3 regions of the Arthrobacter sp. TWP1-1 genome follow, and region 1 is predicted to be linked to each of the others. Evidence: riboswitches for the same ligand, from Rfam matches in the RefSeq annotation. Region 1 holds a riboswitch; each other region holds the start of a gene.
What was found. A riboswitch is a leader RNA that binds a small molecule or an ion and turns the genes downstream of it on or off. The one in region 1 is predicted to bind S-adenosylmethionine.

Region 1 (6,464 bases):
CCTGATTGAGCGGGCCGGCCAGGATGCCGCGCTCGTTGGTGATTTGCGCGAACGCCTCTGGAAGAAGGGGCGGCTCCGCTCGTCGGTGAAAACCGGCAAGGCTGGCGAAGGTGAAAAGTTCAAGGACTACTTTGATTTTTCCCAGCCACCGCACACGCTGCCGAGCCACCGCGTTCTGGCCCTGCTGCGTGGCGAGAAAGAAGGCGTGCTGACGCTTGATTTGGCCGAGGCCGACACTCGCGACGCCGACGCTCAGGCTCTGGCACGGGCTGGATATGAAAGCGCCGTTGCCCACTCGTTGGGAATCAGCGAATCCGGCCGTGCCGCCGATACCTGGCTCATGACGAGTGCCCGCCTCGCTTGGCGCACCCGCATCCTGACGCGACTTTCCGTGGACCTGAGGGTACGCCTGTTCCAAGGCGCCGAGGAAGAATCGGTGCGGGTCTTCGCGGCAAATCTGCGTGATGTTCTGTTGGCGGCGCCGGCGGGAAACCGTGCAACTCTAGGTTTGGATCCGGGCCTGCGAACCGGCACCAAGGTAGCCGTAGTGGACGGAACCGGCAAGGTCGCCGCCACCGACACCATCTATCCGCACGCGCCAGTCCGCAAGTGGAATGAGGCCTTGGCAACGCTCGTGACGTTGGCCCAAAAGCATGACGTTGAGCTCGTGGCCATTGGCAACGGCACGGCCAGCCGCGAAACCGATAAGTTGGCGGCCGAACTTGTCGCCGAGCTCAAGCGCCTGAACCCCGGCAAACAGGTGACCAAGCTCGTGGTCTCCGAGGCGGGTGCGTCCGTCTATTCGGCGTCCGCGCTAGCGAGCGCCGAACTGCCCGGCATGGATGTGTCGCTGCGTGGCGCCGTCTCAATTGCGCGTCGCCTGCAGGATCCCTTGGCCGAGTTGGTCAAGATCGATCCCAAGTCCATCGGCGTGGGCCAGTACCAGCACGATCTCACCCCGGCCAAGCTGGAACGTTCCCTGGGCGCCGTCGTCGAGGACTGTGTGAACGCCGTGGGTGTGGACCTCAATACGGCCTCGCCCGCGCTCTTGGCGAGAGTTGCTGGCGTCGGCCCTCTTTTGAGTGAAAACATCGTGGCGCATCGCAATGAAAACGGGCCCTTCAACAAGCGTCGCGAACTGCTCAAGGTGGCCCGTCTCGGCCCCAAAGCCTATGAGCAGTGCGCCGGATTCCTACGGATCACCGGGGGAGCGGAGCCGTTGGATGCCTCGAGCGTGCACCCCGAAGCCTATGGTGTGGCGCGTAAAATCCTCGCCGCCGTTGGCGCTAAACCGACCGAGATTTCCGCTGGAATTGGTGCCGTGGCGTCCGTGAATCCGGCCGAATTTGTCGAGGGTGATTTTGGTCTGCCTACCGTGCAGGACATCGTCGCTGAGCTGCAAAAGCCGGGCCGCGACCCCCGTCCGCGCTTCGAAACCGCCACCTTCACCGACGGGATCGAAAAGATCACCGACCTGCGCCCGGGCATGATTCTCGAGGGCACAGTTTCCAACGTTGCCGCGTTTGGTGCGTTCGTCGACATCGGCGTGCACCAGGACGGGTTGGTCCACGTCTCCGCCATGAGCAACTCCTTTGTGTCGGACCCGCGAACAGTGGTCAAATCCGGCCAGGTGGTGCGCGTAAAGGTGCTAGAGGTTGAGCCCGAACGCAAACGCATCTCGCTCACCCTGCGTTTGGACGATGAGGCAACTGCGCCTTCAGGGGCGCCAAATTCCAAGCCCGACGGCGGCTCCCGCACGTCCGGGCGGCCCTCGCCGCGCGGTGGGACCCAGCGCAGCGGTGCGCCGCAGGGCGCGAACCGCCAGGCTCGTCCTGTTCCCGCCGCGCAGGCTCCCGCCGCTTCCGCCGCCAACACAGCTATGGCCGAGGCGCTTCGCCGCGCTGGGTTGGGCAAATAGGTCACAAACCAGTCATTAGTTCATCGACACACACGCTTTCATCTGAATTTCAAGCAGATATTCGTCACTAGTCACAAATTCGTCATAATCTTGCGGCGGTGCGGCATCATCTCGCACACTGGATGTAGGTCATGAGTGTCAGCAAAAAAGCCCCGGCTTGCTGACCGGCAACCCTCCTTCCGCGGCGGGGTGCCCCGGGTGACGACCTGGCACCGAACCGTCCGGTTTCGGTGCAAGCGCGGGCCATCGACGACAAGCCCTTCCGTGTATTTCGCACTGGAGGGTTTTGCTGCAGGCCCATAGTGTGAAGGAATCCACCATGAGTAACGGTTGGTCATTTGAAACCCGTCAGATCCACGCAGGCCAGCAGCCGGACCCCGCCACCGGCGCCCGTGCCTTGCCGATCTTCCAGACGACGTCCTTTGTGTTCCCGTCAGCAGAGAGCGCAGCCGCACGGTTTGCGCTGGCCGAGCTGGAGCCGATCTACACCCGTATCGGCAACCCCACCACGGACGCCGTAGAGCAGCGGGTAGCCAACCTTGAAGGTGGCGTTGGTGCTTTGCTGCTGGCCTCGGGCCAGGCCGCAACCACCTTTGCCCTGTTGAACGTGGCTGAAGTGGGCGATCACATCGTCTCCAGCCCCAGTGTTTACGGTGGCACCTACAACCTGCTGGCGCACAGCTTCAAGAAGTTGGGTATCGAGGTCACGTTCGTCGAGGATCCCGACAACTTGGATCAATGGCGTGCAGCCGTTCGCCCCAACACCAAGGCATTCTTCGGCGAAGTGGTCTCCAACCCGCGTCAGGACGTCCTGGACATCGAAGGCATTAGCGCCATCGCCCACGAGGCCGGTGTTCCCTTGCTGGTGGATAACACCCTGGCCACCCCTTACCTGATCCGTCCGCTGGAATGGGGCGCCGACATTGTCATTCACTCCGCTACCAAGTACCTCGGCGGCCATGGCAACGCTATCGCCGGTGTGATCGTCGACGGCGGCAAGTTCGATTTCGCCGCAAACCCGGAGAAGTTCCCCGGCTTCAACACCCCGGACGAGACCTACAACGGTTTGGTCTTTGCCCGCGACCTTGGTGTCGGCAGCGCCTTGGGCGCGAACCTGGCGTACATCCTGAAGGCCCGCGTCCAGCTGCTGCGCGATCTCGGTGCGGCCGTTTCCCCGTTCAACGCTTTCCTCATCGCTCAGGGCATCGAAACCTTGAGCCTGCGCGTTGAGCGTCACGTCAGCAACGCCGTCGAGGTTGCCACCTGGCTTGAGGGAAACGAAAACGTGGAGGCTGTGGCTTACGCCGGCATCCCCTCCAGCCCGTGGTTCGAGCGTGGCCGCAAGTACGGACCCAAGGGCACCGGCGCCGTCGTTGCCTTCGACATCAAGGGCGGTGCCGAGGCCGGCAAGCGCTTTGTTGATGGGTTGGAGCTGCATTCCCATGTTGCCAACCTCGGCGATGTGCGCTCCCTGGTTATCCACCCGTCCTCCACCACGCACGCCCAGCTCACACCCGAGCAGCAGTTGGCCGCCGGTGTTCGCCCCGGATTGGTTCGCTTGTCGGTGGGACTGGAAAACATCGCCGACATCATTGCCGACCTTGAATCCGGCTTCCGCGCCGCTAAGTCTGCTGCGAACTAAGTGACTCAAGTGATCCACGCGGCATCGGAGCGAAACGTGTTTCCGCCCGAGATTCAAGAAGGTACGTCCAAGCCCGACAGCAGCCTTTGGTCAGCTGCTGTCGGGCAGGGCGGGGGGCTACTGCGCTCCGTTCACATCGGTGCGCTGCCTCTGGAAGCCGGGGGAGCCCTCCCGTCGGTGACCATAGCTTTTGAATGCTGGGGAACCCTCAATGCGGCCGGTGACAACGCCGTCCTCATCCAGCATGCCCTCACCGGCAGCACCCACGTCAGCCGTGGAGACTCCGAGGCGGACGGCTGGTGGGAAGGGCTTGTCGGCCCGGGCGAGGTCATCGACACCGACAAGTATTTCGTGGTGAGCGCGAACATGGTGGGCGGTTGCTATGGCTCCACCGGCCCGTCCAGCATTGCCGAGGACGGGCGCCCTTACGGATCACGTTTCCCCTTTGTCACCATCCGCGACTCGGTTCACGCCGAGGCACGCTTGGCCGACCAACTGGGAGTCACCAGCTGGTACGCCGTCATTGGCGGTTCAATGGGTGGGGCCCGGGCGCTGGAGTGGGCTGCAACGTACCCCGATCGTGTGCAGCGCTGTGCTGTCGTCGCGTCCTGCGCGGCCAGCACGGCTGAGCAGATCGCCTTCGCCCAGGCGCAGGTGCTCGCCATCCGCCAGGACCCGAACTTTGCTGGTGGGGACTACTACGACGGCGCAGCTCCCACCGCAGGCTTGGGGCTCGCCCGGCGGATTGCCCACATCACCTACCGCTCTGAGGCGGAGTTGAACTCTCGCTTTGCTCGCAAGGCCCAGGACGACGACGGCGCCATCAGTCACGAGCGCATGGCACCCAATACTGCGGGCAGGTACCAGGTGGAAAGTTACCTTGACTACCAGGCCCACAAGCTGGTGGGCAGATTTGATGCCAACAGCTACATCGCCATTTCTGAAGCGCTCATGAGCCACGATGTCAGCCGCGGACGGGGCTCGCTTGAGGACGCGCTGGCCGTGACGGAAGGCATCGAGTTTGTTGTGGCTGCCGTCAACAGCGACAGGCTGTATTTCCCGACGCAATCAGCCGAACTGGCGGCCGCGCTTCCTGGCGAGGTGAGCGTACGGCAGATCGATTCGCCGATTGGCCACGACGGCTTTCTCACCGAGGTGGCCACGGTGGGCGCGTTCCTGCGGGAGTCCTTCTTCAAGGTTTAACGAAGGAGCGGCTAATCGCCGGTGGTCGAGCTTGTCGAGACCCAACTACCGACACCCGGTGGTCGAGCTTGTCGAGACCCAACTACCGCTTCGCCCTAGAAGTTCTTGAAGATTGCCTCGCGGTGGACGGCGTACTGTTCGGCGGTGACCTGACCGCTGCGGCGAGCAGTGTCCAAGGCATCAAGCTGGCGCTTGAGTTCGGCCTCGGCCCGCATCCGCTCATTGGCGAAGCCCGTGGTTTGGTGACCGTGGGAGGAATCGTAGTTAGCCAGCGGAACGCCGTTTAGCAGCGTGCCAACATAGGGGGCACTGTTTGGCTGATGGGCAACACCGGCGCGTCCGGACATGTTGGCCTGTGTTGGGTGCACCGGCATGTTCGGGTTCGTTCGGTTTGCCCGCTTCTTACGGGCCGAAGCTTTAACAAAAGAGCTGATCAGCACAACGGCAATCACGGCAAAGACAAAATAAGGCTGGATGCTAAACGAACCGGAGGAAGACGCGGCGAGGCTGTCCACCGCCAGTGACTCGATCATGACCGGCACAACACACCTCTTCCAGGTAGGGTGCCTAGATAGGCGCCTATCCTCATCCTAGCCGTGAATATCAGCAAACATCCGTTGTTCCGGAAGGGACTACGCCTCGGGTCCAAACACCGGTCCGGGAGTGGGACGTTTGGCTGTGATCCCATCGCCGGAGGACTGATGCCGCAGCCGGCGAAGCACCCAGGGGAACAGGAATTCCCGGGCCCAGACCAGATCCTCCGTCCTGGCTTCCTGCCACCTGCGCGGCGGCATGAGAACAGGCACTCTTGGAAGAAGAGTGTGGCTCACATTGAGGGCCTCGAGCACCATGATGGCGATCGTGTGATGCCCCAGTGGTGAGAAGTGCAACCTGTCTGCGTCCCACATTTGGGTGTCGGACAGCTGGCGTAGCGACCACATGTCCCCAATAATCGCGTCATGTCTGGCGGCGATAGTGCGCAGGTTCTCGTTATAGATGGCAATCCGCCCACGGACCATGCCCAGCACGGGGGTGTCGCGGATGTCGGGGCCATTGAGCAACAGCACGTTGGCGCCCGCCGCAGTCATCCTGCCCACGGCTTGATCGAGCTGCTCGGCCAAGGCATCGGGGTCCGAGCCGGGCCTGATGAGATCGTTGCCGCCGGCAGAGATGCTAATGAGATCGGGCTTGAGGTCAAGCGCCGGTTCCAGCTGCTCGCCCAGAATCTGTCCGAGGAGGCGCCCGCGGATGGCCAGATTGGCGTATTTGAACTCTTCGGTGCCGCGTCCGAGTTGTTCGGCAACGCGGTCTGCCCAGCCGCGATACCCTCCCGGGCTGCTCGCTTCGGTGTCACCGATTCCCTCGGTAAATGAATCGCCCATGGCGACGTAGCGGGTCCAAGGATGTTGTATCAAGGAATCATTCACCTATCCATACTGCCCGGTAACCACCCATTTTGGCCACCTCGTTTTCTGATGCGTGCCGCGCGCGTGGAAAGATGTGGGAATGAGTGAAACCCCCACAGTCCTTTGGTCACGTCCTGAAAATGAACGGCCCGGCACGCCCCTGCTGGTGATATTCCACGGTTATGGAGCCGATGAAGCGGACCTGTTCTCGCTGGCTGCACAGCTTCCCGAAAGTTTTACGGTCGCATCCGTGCGGGCTCCGCTGCAAGCCGGGCCGGGTTACGCCTGGTTCCCG
Region 2 (6,464 bases), on a different contig from region 1:
GCCCCTGAAAAGTCCGCTGAGCGATACAGCGACGACGGTCAGTGGTACATCACCGGTGACACAGGCCGCCGTGACAAGGATGGTTTCATCTACTTCTCCTCCAGGGATGATGACGTCATCATCATGGCCGGCTACCGGATCGGGCCGTTCGATGTGGAATCGGTCCTTGTCACGCACCCAAGCGTGGTGGAGGCGGCCGTCATTGGCACGCCCGATGAGATTCGCGGGGAAGTTCTTGAAGCATTCGTCGTGCTGCGTGATCTCGAGCTGGCCTCAGACGCCCTCGTCGTAGAGCTTCAGCAATTGGTCAAGACCCGCTTTGCCGCTCATGCCTACCCTCGGCGAATCCACTTCGTACCGGAGCTGCCCAAGACTCCCAGCGGCAAAGTTCAGCGCTACATCCTGCGGCGGGAACGCGCAGAAATGGCCGAGAATGAGTAGGGAAACGCATGACTAGGGACGCAGGAGGATCTTTGAAGAATCGCATTGCCACACGGGTCAAGGCCACCGGTGTTGATCTCGAAGCTATCAAGCCCGTGGCGGACGGTGTAAACAAGGTCCTGGGTTTTGCTCTTGAAGTGGCCATGGTTGCCTCGTTCCTGTTTTGGGGCTTCAAACAGGAAAGTCCCTGGAACCTGATCTTGGGCTTGGGCGTACCCGCGGTCGTCGTGGTCTTCTGGGGTGCATTCATGGCGCCGCGCAGCGAGAGGCGGCTGGGTACGGAGCTGGTTCGCTGGCTGGCTCTGGGACTTTTTATTGTTGCGGCCGTGGCACTATTCGCCGTTGGCTCAACAGTGCTCGGCATCATCATGATGGTGCTGGCTGTGGCCAACTTCGCGGCATCACGTTTCCTCGACGAGTAGCAGGACGAGTAGCCGCCCGGCTGGCGCAGGATCGGTACTAGGGAGCCGCCGTGTAGGGGTTCATCAGCGAACCACCGGTAAGCTCCTGGACGGAACAACCCGAGTGGGACCCCTCCGATGCCAGCCACAGCGAGGCGGCAACTTCATCGCTCAAGGTCAAGGGTCCGGCGTCGATCTTGGCATCAGTCAGGGAGACTTGGAGACCGGCGCCAAAGCGCGGCTGGCCCAGCACGGTGAGGCGGGTGTCCACCCCAATGCCGATGGACTCGAGATGGCGCAAAAGTTCGGGGTCGTGGTCGCTGATGCGGCTAATGCGTCCGGTGTGTGCGGGGTCGAGTTCGTCGAGTCGGTGCGAAGGGACCATGGTGATCACGCCCTGCGCGTCCGGGATAGGATCGCCGTGGGGATCGCGTGTCGGATGGCCGAGCTTTGCGCTCATGCGCTCAATGAAGTGGTCTGAGACGGCATGTTCGAGCTGTTCGGCCTCATCATGGACCTCGTCCCAGCTGTAGCCGAGCTCGCGCACCAGGTAGGTTTCCAGCATCCTGTGCCGGCGAACCATGGACAAGGCCAGCGTCAAGCCCCTTGCGGTCAGGTGGATGGGGCTGTAGGGCTCGTGATCAACCAGGCCCTGGTCCTTGAGCTTGCGAACCATCTCCGAGACCGAGGAGTTCGCGACACCCAACCTGGTTGCCAGCGCGCTGGAGGTTATGGGTTTGTCCTGCCACTCCGTGTAGGCATAAATGACCTTGACGTAGTCTTCGATGCTGGAGGAATTTGCAGAATGTTTCACGCTCTCAAGCCTACCCGTTAGCCCCGCCCCGCGTGCTTACAACGTGGCGGCCCGCCAGGTTTGGGCCACGTAGGGCAGCTCGAGTATTTCGCCGGGCGTGTGGCCCAGGTGCTCAAATAGGTACCAGCGCAGATTGCTCATGACTTTCTCACGGACCTTTTCTGTGGCTTTGAGGTAGTAGCTGCGGGACTTTGTCAGCTCCATGATGTCCTCGGGCGTCATGGCCTGGTTCCACGGTGTGTCAAGGGGCTCGGCCAGTGAGAACTCCGGGCCAACGGCGGGGCGAAAATCAGGTTTGTGGACGTCGCCGGCGTGCATGATCCGGGCCAATCGGTGAACCCAAGGGATGCCGACGTCGAGCTGGTTCCAGATCAGGCCCAGGGTGCCTTTGCTTCGGAGTACCCGAGCGATTTCCGTACTCGCGGCCAGCGGATCGCACCAATGCCAGGCTTGGGCCACGACCACTAGATCAGTGCTCGCATCGGGGAGCTCCAGGTGCTCCGCTGTCCCGACAATGGTTGTGACATGGGGGAGTTCGGCTGCCAGCTGGGCCAGCATATCGGCCGATGGGTCGACCGCCGTCAAGCTCCAATCGTGCTCGGCCAGCAACTGCGTGTATTTGCCGGTGCCGGCGCCCACGTCGAGTGCGTCGTGGATGGGACCGTTCGCCTTTTCGATCAGCCAGCTCAGGGACTCATCCGGGTAGCTTGGACGGACCTTGTGGTAGTGATCGCCGCCTTCCAGGAATGCCGCGGCCATGTGCTTGCGCCGTTCCGCGTCAAAGACCGGTCCGCCGGTGCCTGCCATCTACGCTCCTGAAAAGTTGTGTGGTTTGTGCCGTTCAACTTTACCCCGGAGCCGGGCCCACTCCTCCCGAAAGGTGATGCGGCGTCGGGTAAAACAGGCCGGAAAGTGATGCGGCGTCGGAAGGGGTTAGGTGTTGCAGGGAGCGGCGCCTGCCGTGCCCGGGGTGTTGGGTGCCCACGCGGGATACACACGGTCATCGTTCGCTGGAACCCAGCGGCCGGCGTCGACCACGTAATCCCAACCCAGCCCGTCACGCAGGAGAGCCGCAACGCCGTCGATCAGGCGCTGCGCATCCTCCAGCCGGGAGCCAACACCAAAGCTGGCCCGCAGCGATCCGGACGGGAGGCCCAAACGGTTCAAAAGGGGGTGGGCGCAGAACTTGCCGTCGCGCACGCCTACGCCGTGTTCGGCCGAAAGATAAGCGGCCACAAGCCCCGAGTCGTAGCCGGTGACCGAGAAATTCACGACCCCGATGCTCCCGCATTCCGGGTGGGTGTCTGCGTCCGTGAACAAGGTGTGGACCGTGACGCCTTCGATCTTTTCAAAACCGTTGATGAGGTGTTGGCGGAGCAGCTGCTCATGGTTGTGCCAGTCGTCAGCGTCCAAGGCGGTCAAGATGGAGGCTGCCTTCGCCAGGGTTGCGGCGCCAAGCACGTTGGGGGAGCCGCCCTCGTGGCGGGCAGGGCCGTCCGTCCAGCTGGTCGATTCGAGCCGCACCTCCTTCACGGCGCCACCGCCGGCCAGGTGAGGTGCACCGGAATCAAGCCAGTCCGAACGGCCCACCAGAACGCCAGCGCCGAAGGGTGCGTACAACTTGTGGCCGGAAAATGCCACATAGTCAATGCCTGTGGCCGTCAGGTCGATCCTCCGGTGCGGGGCCAGCTGAGCTGCATCCACCACGATCCGGGCGCCGTAGCGGTGCGCCAGGGTGGCCAGTTCCGCAACGGGCAGGACTTCACCAGTGACATTGGAAGCGCCCGTGACGGCCAGCAGCAGGACGTTGCCCGCACGCAATTGGGTCTCGACCCGGGCCAGCGTCGACTCGATAGAGGACGCAGCAATCACGGAGCGATGTGGCAATCCCTGCCAGGGAAGCAGGTTTGCATGGTGCTCAATGTCCAGATAGAGCACCTCGCCGTGGACGTTGGAGCGACCCTCGGCGTATCCACGAGACTTCAAGATGCTCTCCACGCAGCCCGCGAGGAGGTTCAAGGAATCGGTGGTGTTGCGCGTGAAGATGACAGTGTCGTCCGCGCGGGCACCGACAAAATCAGCGACGATGGTGCGCGCGTTCTCGTACACCGAGGTGCTGACCTGGGAAGCGAATCCGGCGCCGCGGTGCACACTTGCGTAGAACGGCAGGACCTCGTTCAGGTGGGCGGCAACCTCCTCGACGGCGGGGGCGGACGCAGCATAATCCAGGTTGGCATACCGCACGTGCCCGCCCTGGATCAGCGGGGCGGCAAGGTCCTGGCCAACAACGGCCAGGAGGGGTGAATCGGCAAGGGATGGTTTTTCCAACAGGGCATGGCTCATGAGTAATTCCTTTGAAACCTTGGACCTTTGGGGTGCCCAGAAGTCCGCGCTTGCCATGACCGTTCCGGCCTGGCCAGGTCGTCACCCGGGGCACCCCGCCGCGAAAGGAGGGTTGCCGGCCAGCAAACCGGGGTTTAGCGCTGGCACTCGTGACCTATGCCCAAAAGATTAGCCCAAGTTTGCACGACTCGCATTTGTTACGTCATGTTGTCGCGCCAAGGTGAGCCCGGCGGAAGACGGGCAAAAAAGAACGACGGCGGGAGGCCGCCGTCGTTCTTAACTCACTCGTGCTATCTCTTGCGCTTAGGCGAGAAGGTCGTCCCACTTGGGATTCAGACGTCGGAGAACCTCGGTGTGGAGGATGGAATTGGTGGCCAGGGCGTTACCGCCGAAGGGGCCGTCGGCGCCCTCGAGGGAGGTGAAGCGGCCACCAGCCTCGGTGATGATGGGGACGAGTGCGGCCATGTCGTAGAGGTTGAGCTCGGGCTCGCAGGCGATGTCCACGGCGCCCTCGGCGACCATGCAGTAGGACCAGAAGTCGCCGTACGCGCGGGTACGCCAGACATCGTCTGTGAGGGAGATGAACTCGTCACGGTTGCCGCGTTCCTTCCACCCGGTCAGGGAGGAGTAGGACAGGGAGGCGTCCTTGAGTTCGCCCACGTTGGAGACGCGAATGCGGGTGGCTGCAGCTAGCGACTTGCCCATGTAGGCACCTGTGCCCTCGGCAGCCCACCAGCGCTTGCCCAAAGCGGGAGCGCTGACAAGACCAACTACGGGGCGCCCCTCGTCGACCAAGGCGATCAGCGTGGCCCAGACAGGTACCCCGCGCACAAAGTTCTTCGTGCCATCGATCGGGTCGATGATCCAACGACGAGCGCCGTGTCCACTACTGCCAAACTCCTCGCCCAGCACGGCATCGCGCGGGCGGACCCGGGCCAGCTGGCTGCGGATGGACTCCTCGGCGGCTTTGTCTGCATCCGTGACAGGCGTCAGGTCAGGCTTGGTCTCAACCGTCAGGTCCAGTGCCTTGAAACGGGACATGGTCAGGGAATCCACGCTGTCAGCCAGCACGTGGGCCAGGCGGAGGTCGTCGTTATACGTCTGGGGAGCGGTCGTCATACTTTCACCGTATCGGTATTTGGGACAATACTGCGAGCTGACGCGGCGGAGCAGCCGGACCGGCATTTTTCCGGCGACGATTCTGGTTGGGCCCACGCCGGCAGGGTTCCCTGGCCGAGGAACGAGGTTAGGGCGCCGGTGGGGACTAGTCGATGATGCCGAGTTCCTTTTCCGCAGCACGGCCTTCGGTCCGATCGCTGGTGCCAAAGAGGCGGCGCAGCGAGGCGAGGCGGGCCGGGCCCGATGGGCCTGCGTGACCATCGGCCACATACGGGTCCAGTCCGCAATTGACGGCGGCAGTGTCATGCTTGCAGCCGCGTTCGCAATCGTCGGTGCCAGGCTGCAGATCGGGGAAGGCCTGCAGGATCCTGTCCGGGTTCACGTGGGCCAGGCCGAAGGAACGGATGCCGGGAGTATCGATGATCCAGGATCCGGGCTTTCCGTCTTCGATGCGCAGGGCCAGCGCGGATGAGGAAGTGTGGCGCCCGCGGCCCGTGACGGCGTTGACGCCGCCGGTGGCCCGCTGGGAACCCGTCAGGGCGTTCACCATGGTGGACTTTCCCACGCCGGAGTGACCAACCAGGACGCTGACCTTGCCGTTGAGGTAGCCGTGCAGCTGCTCCACGGCGCCACCGGCTAGGACGGCGGAATCGCCGTCGTCGCTGCGGGCGTCAATGCCGGATGCGCCGTCGGCGGCCGTCCGGCTGATGATGACCGTCATGTCCAGGTGCTCGTAGTTGGCCAGCAACTCCGCTGGATCCTTGATGTCTGTCTTGGTGATCAACAGCAACGGCGCAATGCCGGCGTCGTAAGCAGCCACAAGAGCCCTGTCGATGAAGCCGGTGCGGGGCTCGGGGTTGGCGGCGGCCACCACGATGACCAGCTGATCGGCATTGGCCACCACCGCCCGCTCAATGGGATCGGTGTCATCGGCGCTGCGACGCAGAAGCGTCCGGCGTTCCTCGATCCGCACCAACCGTGCCAGGGTGTCCGGCTTGCCTGTGATATCGCCCACCAGGGCCACAAAGTCACCGGCCACGACAGGATTGCGCCGCAGTTCCCTGGCCCTGGCGGCGATCAGTGTGCGTTCGGTGGGCTCATTCTCATCGACGATGGCTGTGTAGCGCCCGCGGTCAACAGTGACAATGCGGCCAATGACGGCTTCCTCGTAGGCGGGCCGGTCCTTGGTGCGCGGCCGGCTGCCCTTCTTGTTGGCCCTGACGCGGACATTTGATTCGTCCCAGTTGCTGTAATCCTGTGCCATAGTCTTATGCCCCGGCCGTTTGAGAAACCATGGCTGCCCACATGGCGGGGAAGTTAGGCATGGTCTTGGACGTCGTGGCGAT
Region 3 (6,464 bases), on a different contig from region 1:
CGGATCGGCCCGGACCATGGCCCTTGCCATCCCATCAGCGGAAGCTTGGCAGGGCGCCATTACGACGGCGGTTGCCGCCTTCGCCGCTTCCGAACCCCAGGATTCCCGCTCAGCAGCTGACGCGGCGCGTCAGTGCGTCGTCAAACTCATTGCCACCCGCGGGCCCGAGGGCGCCAACACCCCCACGGCTTGGGTGCAGGTTTCGGCAATCTCGCCGGCACTGGCCGAACAGCGGGCCAAGGGCTTGGCTGTCATTTTGCTTGAGCGCGGCTACGACAGCGATATCGCTGTCCGCGCACCGTGGCTGCTCCTTGGCGCCAAAACCCTCTCTTACGCTGTAAACATGGCGGCCCTGCGGCACGCACATGAACAGGGCGCAGATGACGTGATCTTCACCAGCGGTGACGATCTCGTGTTGGAGGGGCCGACGTCGTCCGTTCTCCTGGCGCATATCTCTGACGACTCGGGCGTTCCCCTGAAACGGCTCATCACACCGCACCTGGACACGGGTATCTTGCCTGGCACTACCCAAGGCGCCTTGTTTGCCGCGGCCAAGGAGGCTGGCTGGGAACTCGGCTATGGCCCTGTCACGCCCGCTGATCTGCTCGACGCGGACGCTGTCTGGCTGATTTCAAGCCTGCGCCTGTTGGCACCCGTGAACACGATCGACGGTGCGGAAATTGGCACGGCCGCCATCCGGGAACAGCTCAGCAGCGAGCTCAGCGCGATTCTGGCAACAACGCTGTAGGCACCAGCGGACGGAACTTGTTAGCCAGCAATATCAGCACTGCGCTGGTGACGACGAACGCCACAGCCACAATCACGCAGGTGATCACCACAGGGCCGTACCCGCCATTGTTCGGGTTCAGGAATGGGTAGGCGTACCAGTTGATCGCCGCGCCGCGAATCAGCGAATACGCCAGATAGACCAACGGGAACAGCACTGCTATCCCTAGCTTGCGCAGTGAAATGGGGTTGCGCGGAGACTGGATGAGCCAATCGGCAACGACCACAACGGGCATCACATAGTGCAGCCACGTATTGATCCACGGCAAGAGCGCTCCAAGGTCCACATCACGGAGCAGAGCTTGGAAAACAATGCCCACCAGTGCCATGCAGACCACTGAGATACAGCGCAACAGCTGCCACGCCGGCCCCAATTCTTTCCCGCGCCACGTCAAGACGGATTCCACCAGCAGCACCACAGCGGCGAAAATATTGGAGAGATTGGTGAAGTAACTAAAGAAGTTCAGCACCGAGAAGCCATGGCCGATGTGGATGCCCAACTGGATGCCCACGGCGATGAGAGTCACCGCCCCAAAGAGGAAACGGACGGCGGCAAAGGCGCGGCTGGGTGTCATGGTTCTATCCTGCCAGCACAAGGGGCGCCACCGCAGCAGCGCCACCGCTTAAACCGCGTCCCGTCATGTTGCGCCACACACGAAAATTTTTTAGGCCCCACCCGTGACGAATGTGTTACTTTCGAGGTGAGTAATGAGTGCCAGTATCAAGCCCTGACTTGCTGGCCGGCAACCCTCTTTCCGGCGGGGTGCCTCAGGTGAATACTCGGCAAAACCAGCTACCAACGGCTGACGTTTGCAAGCGTGAACCCTCCAGCAGCGCCAGGAATTTCGTTTAAGCGCCGCAGTTATCTCCCGCTTGCACAGGCCAGTCACTTGCAATGAGGAGACCCCATGTCCGCGGACGAATCCCCCCTGGCCTACCGCCTAATTACCGGCCCCGACGACCGATCGTTTTGTGAGCGCATCTCAGCCGCGCTTGCCGAAGGGTACGTCCTGCACGGTGGACCCACCGTGACGTTCAACGGCACCACCGTCATCTGCGCCCAGGCCGTCATCCTCCCGCAGGCCGTGGCCAGCAGCGACGTGGCAGTGGCAAACGCACTTGACGAGCTCGATTCCGAACTTGAATTTGATGGCGAGGGGATCGCATGAGCTACGCAGGCGATCTCGCTCCCGCAACAGCATGGGATCACATAGCGGCAGGAGCCGTCCTTGTTGACGTGCGCACCGACGGGGAATGGACCCACATTGGCGTGCCGGACACATCCTCATTGAATACCGAACCCGTCTTCATTCAATGGAACCTGTCCAATGGCAGCAACAATCCTGAGTTTCTGACCCAGCTCTTGGCAACGGTTCCCCCAGAGAAGCCCCTGGTGGTGCTGTGTCGTTCGGGAGCGCGTTCCATCGCAGCCGCTACCGCCGCCACGGCCGCCGGGTACACGGCGTACAACATCTTGGAAGGTTTTGAAGGTGAACCCGACCGCTTTGGCGACAGGGTGCTCAACGGTTGGAAAAATCGGAAGCTGCCCTGGCGCTAACCGCCACGAACCCGATCCAAACAAAGAGCAGCACCAGCGAAAGCCAAGGATAAGCAATTGAGTAACTTTAACGAGCATGCAGCTACATGGGCCGAGGACACTCAGGCCGTGCGCGGCGGGCTCGACCGCAGCAATTTTCAGGAGACCTCCGAGGCCCTGTTCCTCAACTCCGGCTTTGTGTACGAATCAGCCGAAGCAGCCGAGCAGGCCTTCACAGGCGAGGTGGACCGCTTCGTCTACTCGCGGTATGGCAACCCATCCGTGGCCACGTTCCAGGAACGGCTGCGGCTACTGGAGGGTAAGGAAGCCTGCTTTGCGACGGCGTCTGGCATGTCCGCCGTCTTCACGGCCCTCGGCGCATTGTTGGCTGCCGGCGATAGGGTGGTCGCCTCGCGCTCCCTGTTTGGCTCTTGCTTCGTGATCCTCAACGAACTCCTGCCACGCTGGGGCGTGGAGACCGTTTTTGTGGACGGGCCGGATCTGGTGCAGTGGCGCGAAGCGTTATCCGTTCCCACCACCGTCGTGTTCTTCGAATCGCCGTCGAACCCCATGCAGGAAATCATCGATATCCAGGCCGTGTGCGATCTGGCTCATGCGGCCGGCGCCCAGGTCGTGGCCGACAACGTTTTCGCGACTCCCCTGCTGCAACGCTGTGGCGACTTTGGTGCCGACATTATTGTGTACTCGGGCACCAAGCACATTGACGGCCAGGGCCGCGTGTTGGGCGGGGCCATCCTTGGCAGCAAGGAATTCATTGACGGGCCGGTCAAAAACCTTATGCGCCACACCGGTCCGGCCCTGTCCGCATTCAACGCTTGGGTGCTGACCAAGGGCTTGGAGACCATGAATCTGCGTGTCACCCACTCGTGCAACAGTGCGCTGGCGCTGGGTGAATTTCTCGAGGCACAGCCTCAGATCAGCCGCGTGCTGTACCCGCATCTGCCCTCGCACCCGCAGTATGAGCTGGCCAAGAAGCAGATGAAGGCCGGTGGCACCGTCCTGACCTTTGAGCTGGCCGAACCCGCCGATGGAACCACCAAGGACGCAGCCTTTGCGCTGCTGAACGCGTTGGCGATCATCGACATCTCCAACAACTTAGGAGATGCGAAGTCACTCATCACGCATCCGGCCACAACAACGCACCGCGCTATGGGGCCGGACGCTCGTGCGGCGATCGGTTTGAGCGATGGTTTCCTGCGCTTGTCAGTTGGCTTGGAAGATCTGGATGACCTGAAACAGGATCTGGCACAGGCGCTGGCCGCTATCTAACGTCCCTAATAGGACACCGTGTCCAGCCATCGGGCGAACGTAACTTGCTCTTCCCGGCTGATGATGACCGCGGGTTCATCGCTGATGAGGCCCGTCAAAAGGGCTAGGGCGTCGGGTGGGAAAACTGCCGTCCATTTGCCGACCCGGGACGGTTTTTCTGCCTGCACCGCTGCCTGAACCCCAGCGGCGTTACAGAGAAAAGCGCCGTCGCTGCCGGTCATGGAATCAATAATGCCCACCCTGCCCGCGAGGAGATCGTGAAGCTCTTCCGGGTGCAGTCGGGTTTGGGTCTCTCCCACGCTCCATTGGACCACTCGCTGGGGTGGCTTGCTTGCCCGACGAGCCGGGATCTCGACAGCCTCTATGAGCAAGGAGCCCAGCGTGAGCGGCGCTGGCAAGGCAGGGGATTTCTGCTCGCTATCCCCTGTGGCGAGACCGGTGGCTGTGTTGCGGCGGAACCAGGAAAACATGTACTCAGCATAGCCATATTCGGAACAAGTGCAGTCCGCAACGAGGCGGACAAAAACGGGAGGCCACCTTTCTGAGAAAGGTGACCTCCCGGCGTCGTACTTTGGAATCTAGTCCTGGAAGTACTCGATCTCAGCACCAACGGTGTTCAGGCGCTCGGCCAAATCTTCGTAACCGCGCTCGATGACGTAGATGTTGCGAAGTTCGGATGTGCCCTTCGCGGCGAGCATGGCCAACAGGATGCAGGCGGCCGGGCGCAGTGCGGGCGGGCAGCCGATTTCGGCGGCACGCCACGCGGTGGGGCCCGTGATGTCGATGCGGTGCGGATCCAGCAGACGAACGCCGGCGCCGAGGCGGTTCAGCTCCGTCAAGTAAATGGCGCGGCCTTCATACACCCAGTCGTGGATCAGCGTGGTGCCCTCGGCACAGGAGGCGATCACGGCGAAGAACGGCAGGTTGTCAATGTTCAGACCCGGGAACGGCATGGCGTGAATCTTGTCCGGCGCGGCCTTGAGCTCGGAGGGCAGAGTTGTGATGTCCACGAGGCGGGTCTTGCCGTTACGGGCCATGTACTCGGCCGATTTGAGGTAGCGGAAGCCCATCTGCTCCAGCACCTTGAGCTCAATTTCCATGAACTCGATGGGGACGCGCGTGACGGTGACCTCAGACTTTGTCACGATGCCGGCGGTGATCAGGCTCATGGCCTCGATGGGGTCCTCGGACGGCGCGTACTCAATGTTTACGTCGATACGGGACTTGCCCTTGATGGTCAGCGTTGTTGAGCCAACACCTTCCACGGTGACGCCAAGTCCCTGCAGGTAGAAGCAGAGATCCTGGACCATGTAGTTGGGGCTGGCGTTGCGGATCACGGTGGTGCCTTCGCGGTGCGCGGCGGCCATGATGGCGTTCTCGGTGACGGTATCGCCGCGTTCGGTCAGTACAAACGTGCGGTCCTCGATGTCGCTAACAGGAGCCTGCACCTGGTAGAAACCGTCGTGAGCGATGACGCCGAGGCCGAACTCACGAAGGGCCTGCATGTGCGGCTCCACGGTGCGGGTGCCAAGGTCACAGCCACCGGCATACGGGATCCGGTAGCTGTCTTCCTCGTCCAACAGCGGTCCCAGCAGCATGATGACGCTGCGGGTGCGCTTGGCGGCCGCGATGTCCATGGAAGCAAGGTCCAAGACGGCGGGGCGGCGGATCTGCAGATCGTTGTCCTCTAGCCAGGTGCACTCGACACCGATCGAGGTCAGCAACTCCACAATGCGGTTAACCTCTTCAATGCGGGCCAGACGGCGCAAGGTGGTGGTGCCGCGGTTGAGCAGGCTGGCGCAGAGCAGGGCCACGCCGGCGTTCTTGCTGGTGTTGACCTCGACGCTGCCGGAGAGTTCACGGCCACCGTGCACACGCAGGTGGGTGACGGTGTTTTTGCTGACCGCGCCAACGTTGAAGAGATTGGCTTCGAGGAGTGTTTCCATTCGCTGGATCATCTTCAGGCTGAGGTTTTGTTTGCCCTGTTCCATCCGGGCAACGGCGCTTTGGCTCGTACCCAAATGGGTTGCCAGTTCATCCTGGGTCCAGCCTTTTTCATTGCGTGCATCTCGCACTAATACGCCAACGGTTTCTGCAGCAACTTGAGTCATAATTCTTTTATATCACGGGGCGCATATTCCCAAGGACTAATGTGACCGTTTGGACAGTCTACGCATAAAGCGTGAATATTTATCCGTTACATGCGATAAATTCGATGGCCTAATTCCTCCGGAACCGGGTGCCACTTAACGGTACCCCGGGCCGGAGACTGCAGCGTGAACCACGCCCAAACGGCCATGTCCTAGAACGTTCAGCCAGCACCACCTTCAGGCGATAGGCTGACCTCACACGATTTAGGAGGCAGCATGGCACGCAAGGCCACTTCCCAGGACGTCGCCGACCGCGCCGGGGTTTCCCGTAGTGCCGTGAGCTTTGTCTTTAATGGCCGCGCTGACGGAAATATCGCCAAGGACAAGCAGTTGCTCATCCTTGCCGCCGCCGAGGAGCTCAATTACACTCCGAACGCCGTCGCACGCTCCCTGCAAAGCCAGCGCACCCACACCATTGGCGTTGTCACCGATGCCATTGCTGGCGGGCCTTTCGCCGGCAAGCTCCTGCAAGGTGCCAGCAGTGCCGCGTTCGATGCCGGATATCTCCTGTTTGCCATCGATACCCAGCGCAATGACGTCCGCGAGGACAATGCCTTTGGCACGCTCATTAACCGTCAGGTTGACGCCGTGATGTTCGCCGCGGAGAGCCTGCGCCCGCATCGGCCCCACCCCGCCATGCAGGGAATTCCGGCGCTGCTTGCGAACAGTTTTGACCCGGCAGGCGCCGTGCTCTCCATCAT

Region 2: another riboswitch for S-adenosylmethionine. It lies ahead of ACP7B9_RS08640 (aminotransferase class V-fold PLP-dependent enzyme); the one in region 1 lies ahead of ACP7B9_RS10935 (bifunctional o-acetylhomoserine/o-acetylserine sulfhydrylase).
Region 3: another riboswitch for S-adenosylmethionine. It lies ahead of ACP7B9_RS10315 (DUF1737 domain-containing protein); the one in region 1 lies ahead of ACP7B9_RS10935 (bifunctional o-acetylhomoserine/o-acetylserine sulfhydrylase).

The regions. Positions count from the first base shown of each region.
Region 1 is NZ_JAFCXC010000005.1:107,831-114,294, forward strand. It holds gene ACP7B9_RS10930 (Tex family protein) at 1-1,918, shown strand, start outside; SAM riboswitch class IV at 2,046-2,163, shown strand; gene ACP7B9_RS10935 (bifunctional o-acetylhomoserine/o-acetylserine sulfhydrylase) at 2,223-3,560, shown strand; gene metX (homoserine O-acetyltransferase MetX) at 3,681-4,763, shown strand; gene ACP7B9_RS10945 (hypothetical protein) at 4,859-5,296, opposite strand; gene ACP7B9_RS10950 (SGNH/GDSL hydrolase family protein) at 5,396-6,145, opposite strand; gene ACP7B9_RS10955 (alpha/beta hydrolase) at 6,270-6,464, shown strand, end outside.
Region 2 is NZ_JAFCXC010000003.1:484,840-491,303, reverse strand. It holds gene ACP7B9_RS08660 (AMP-binding protein) at 1-441, shown strand, start outside; gene ACP7B9_RS08655 (YrdB family protein) at 474-863, shown strand; gene ACP7B9_RS08650 (metal-dependent transcriptional regulator) at 901-1,656, opposite strand; gene ACP7B9_RS08645 (class I SAM-dependent methyltransferase) at 1,693-2,463, opposite strand; gene ACP7B9_RS08640 (aminotransferase class V-fold PLP-dependent enzyme) at 2,590-3,999, opposite strand; SAM riboswitch class IV at 4,041-4,154, opposite strand; gene hisN (histidinol-phosphatase) at 4,303-5,118, opposite strand; gene rsgA (ribosome small subunit-dependent GTPase A) at 5,264-6,382, opposite strand; gene aroA (3-phosphoshikimate 1-carboxyvinyltransferase) at 6,387-6,464, opposite strand, start outside.
Region 3 is NZ_JAFCXC010000004.1:346,498-352,961, forward strand. It holds gene ACP7B9_RS10305 (aminodeoxychorismate lyase) at 1-748, shown strand, start outside; gene ACP7B9_RS10310 (Pr6Pr family membrane protein) at 720-1,361, opposite strand; SAM riboswitch class IV at 1,491-1,611, shown strand; gene ACP7B9_RS10315 (DUF1737 domain-containing protein) at 1,695-1,955, shown strand; gene ACP7B9_RS10320 (rhodanese-like domain-containing protein) at 1,952-2,344, shown strand; gene ACP7B9_RS10325 (O-succinylhomoserine sulfhydrylase) at 2,402-3,613, shown strand; gene ACP7B9_RS10330 (hypothetical protein) at 3,619-4,083, opposite strand; gene ACP7B9_RS10335 (UDP-N-acetylglucosamine 1-carboxyvinyltransferase) at 4,192-5,724, opposite strand; gene ACP7B9_RS10340 (LacI family DNA-binding transcriptional regulator) at 5,980-6,464, shown strand, end outside.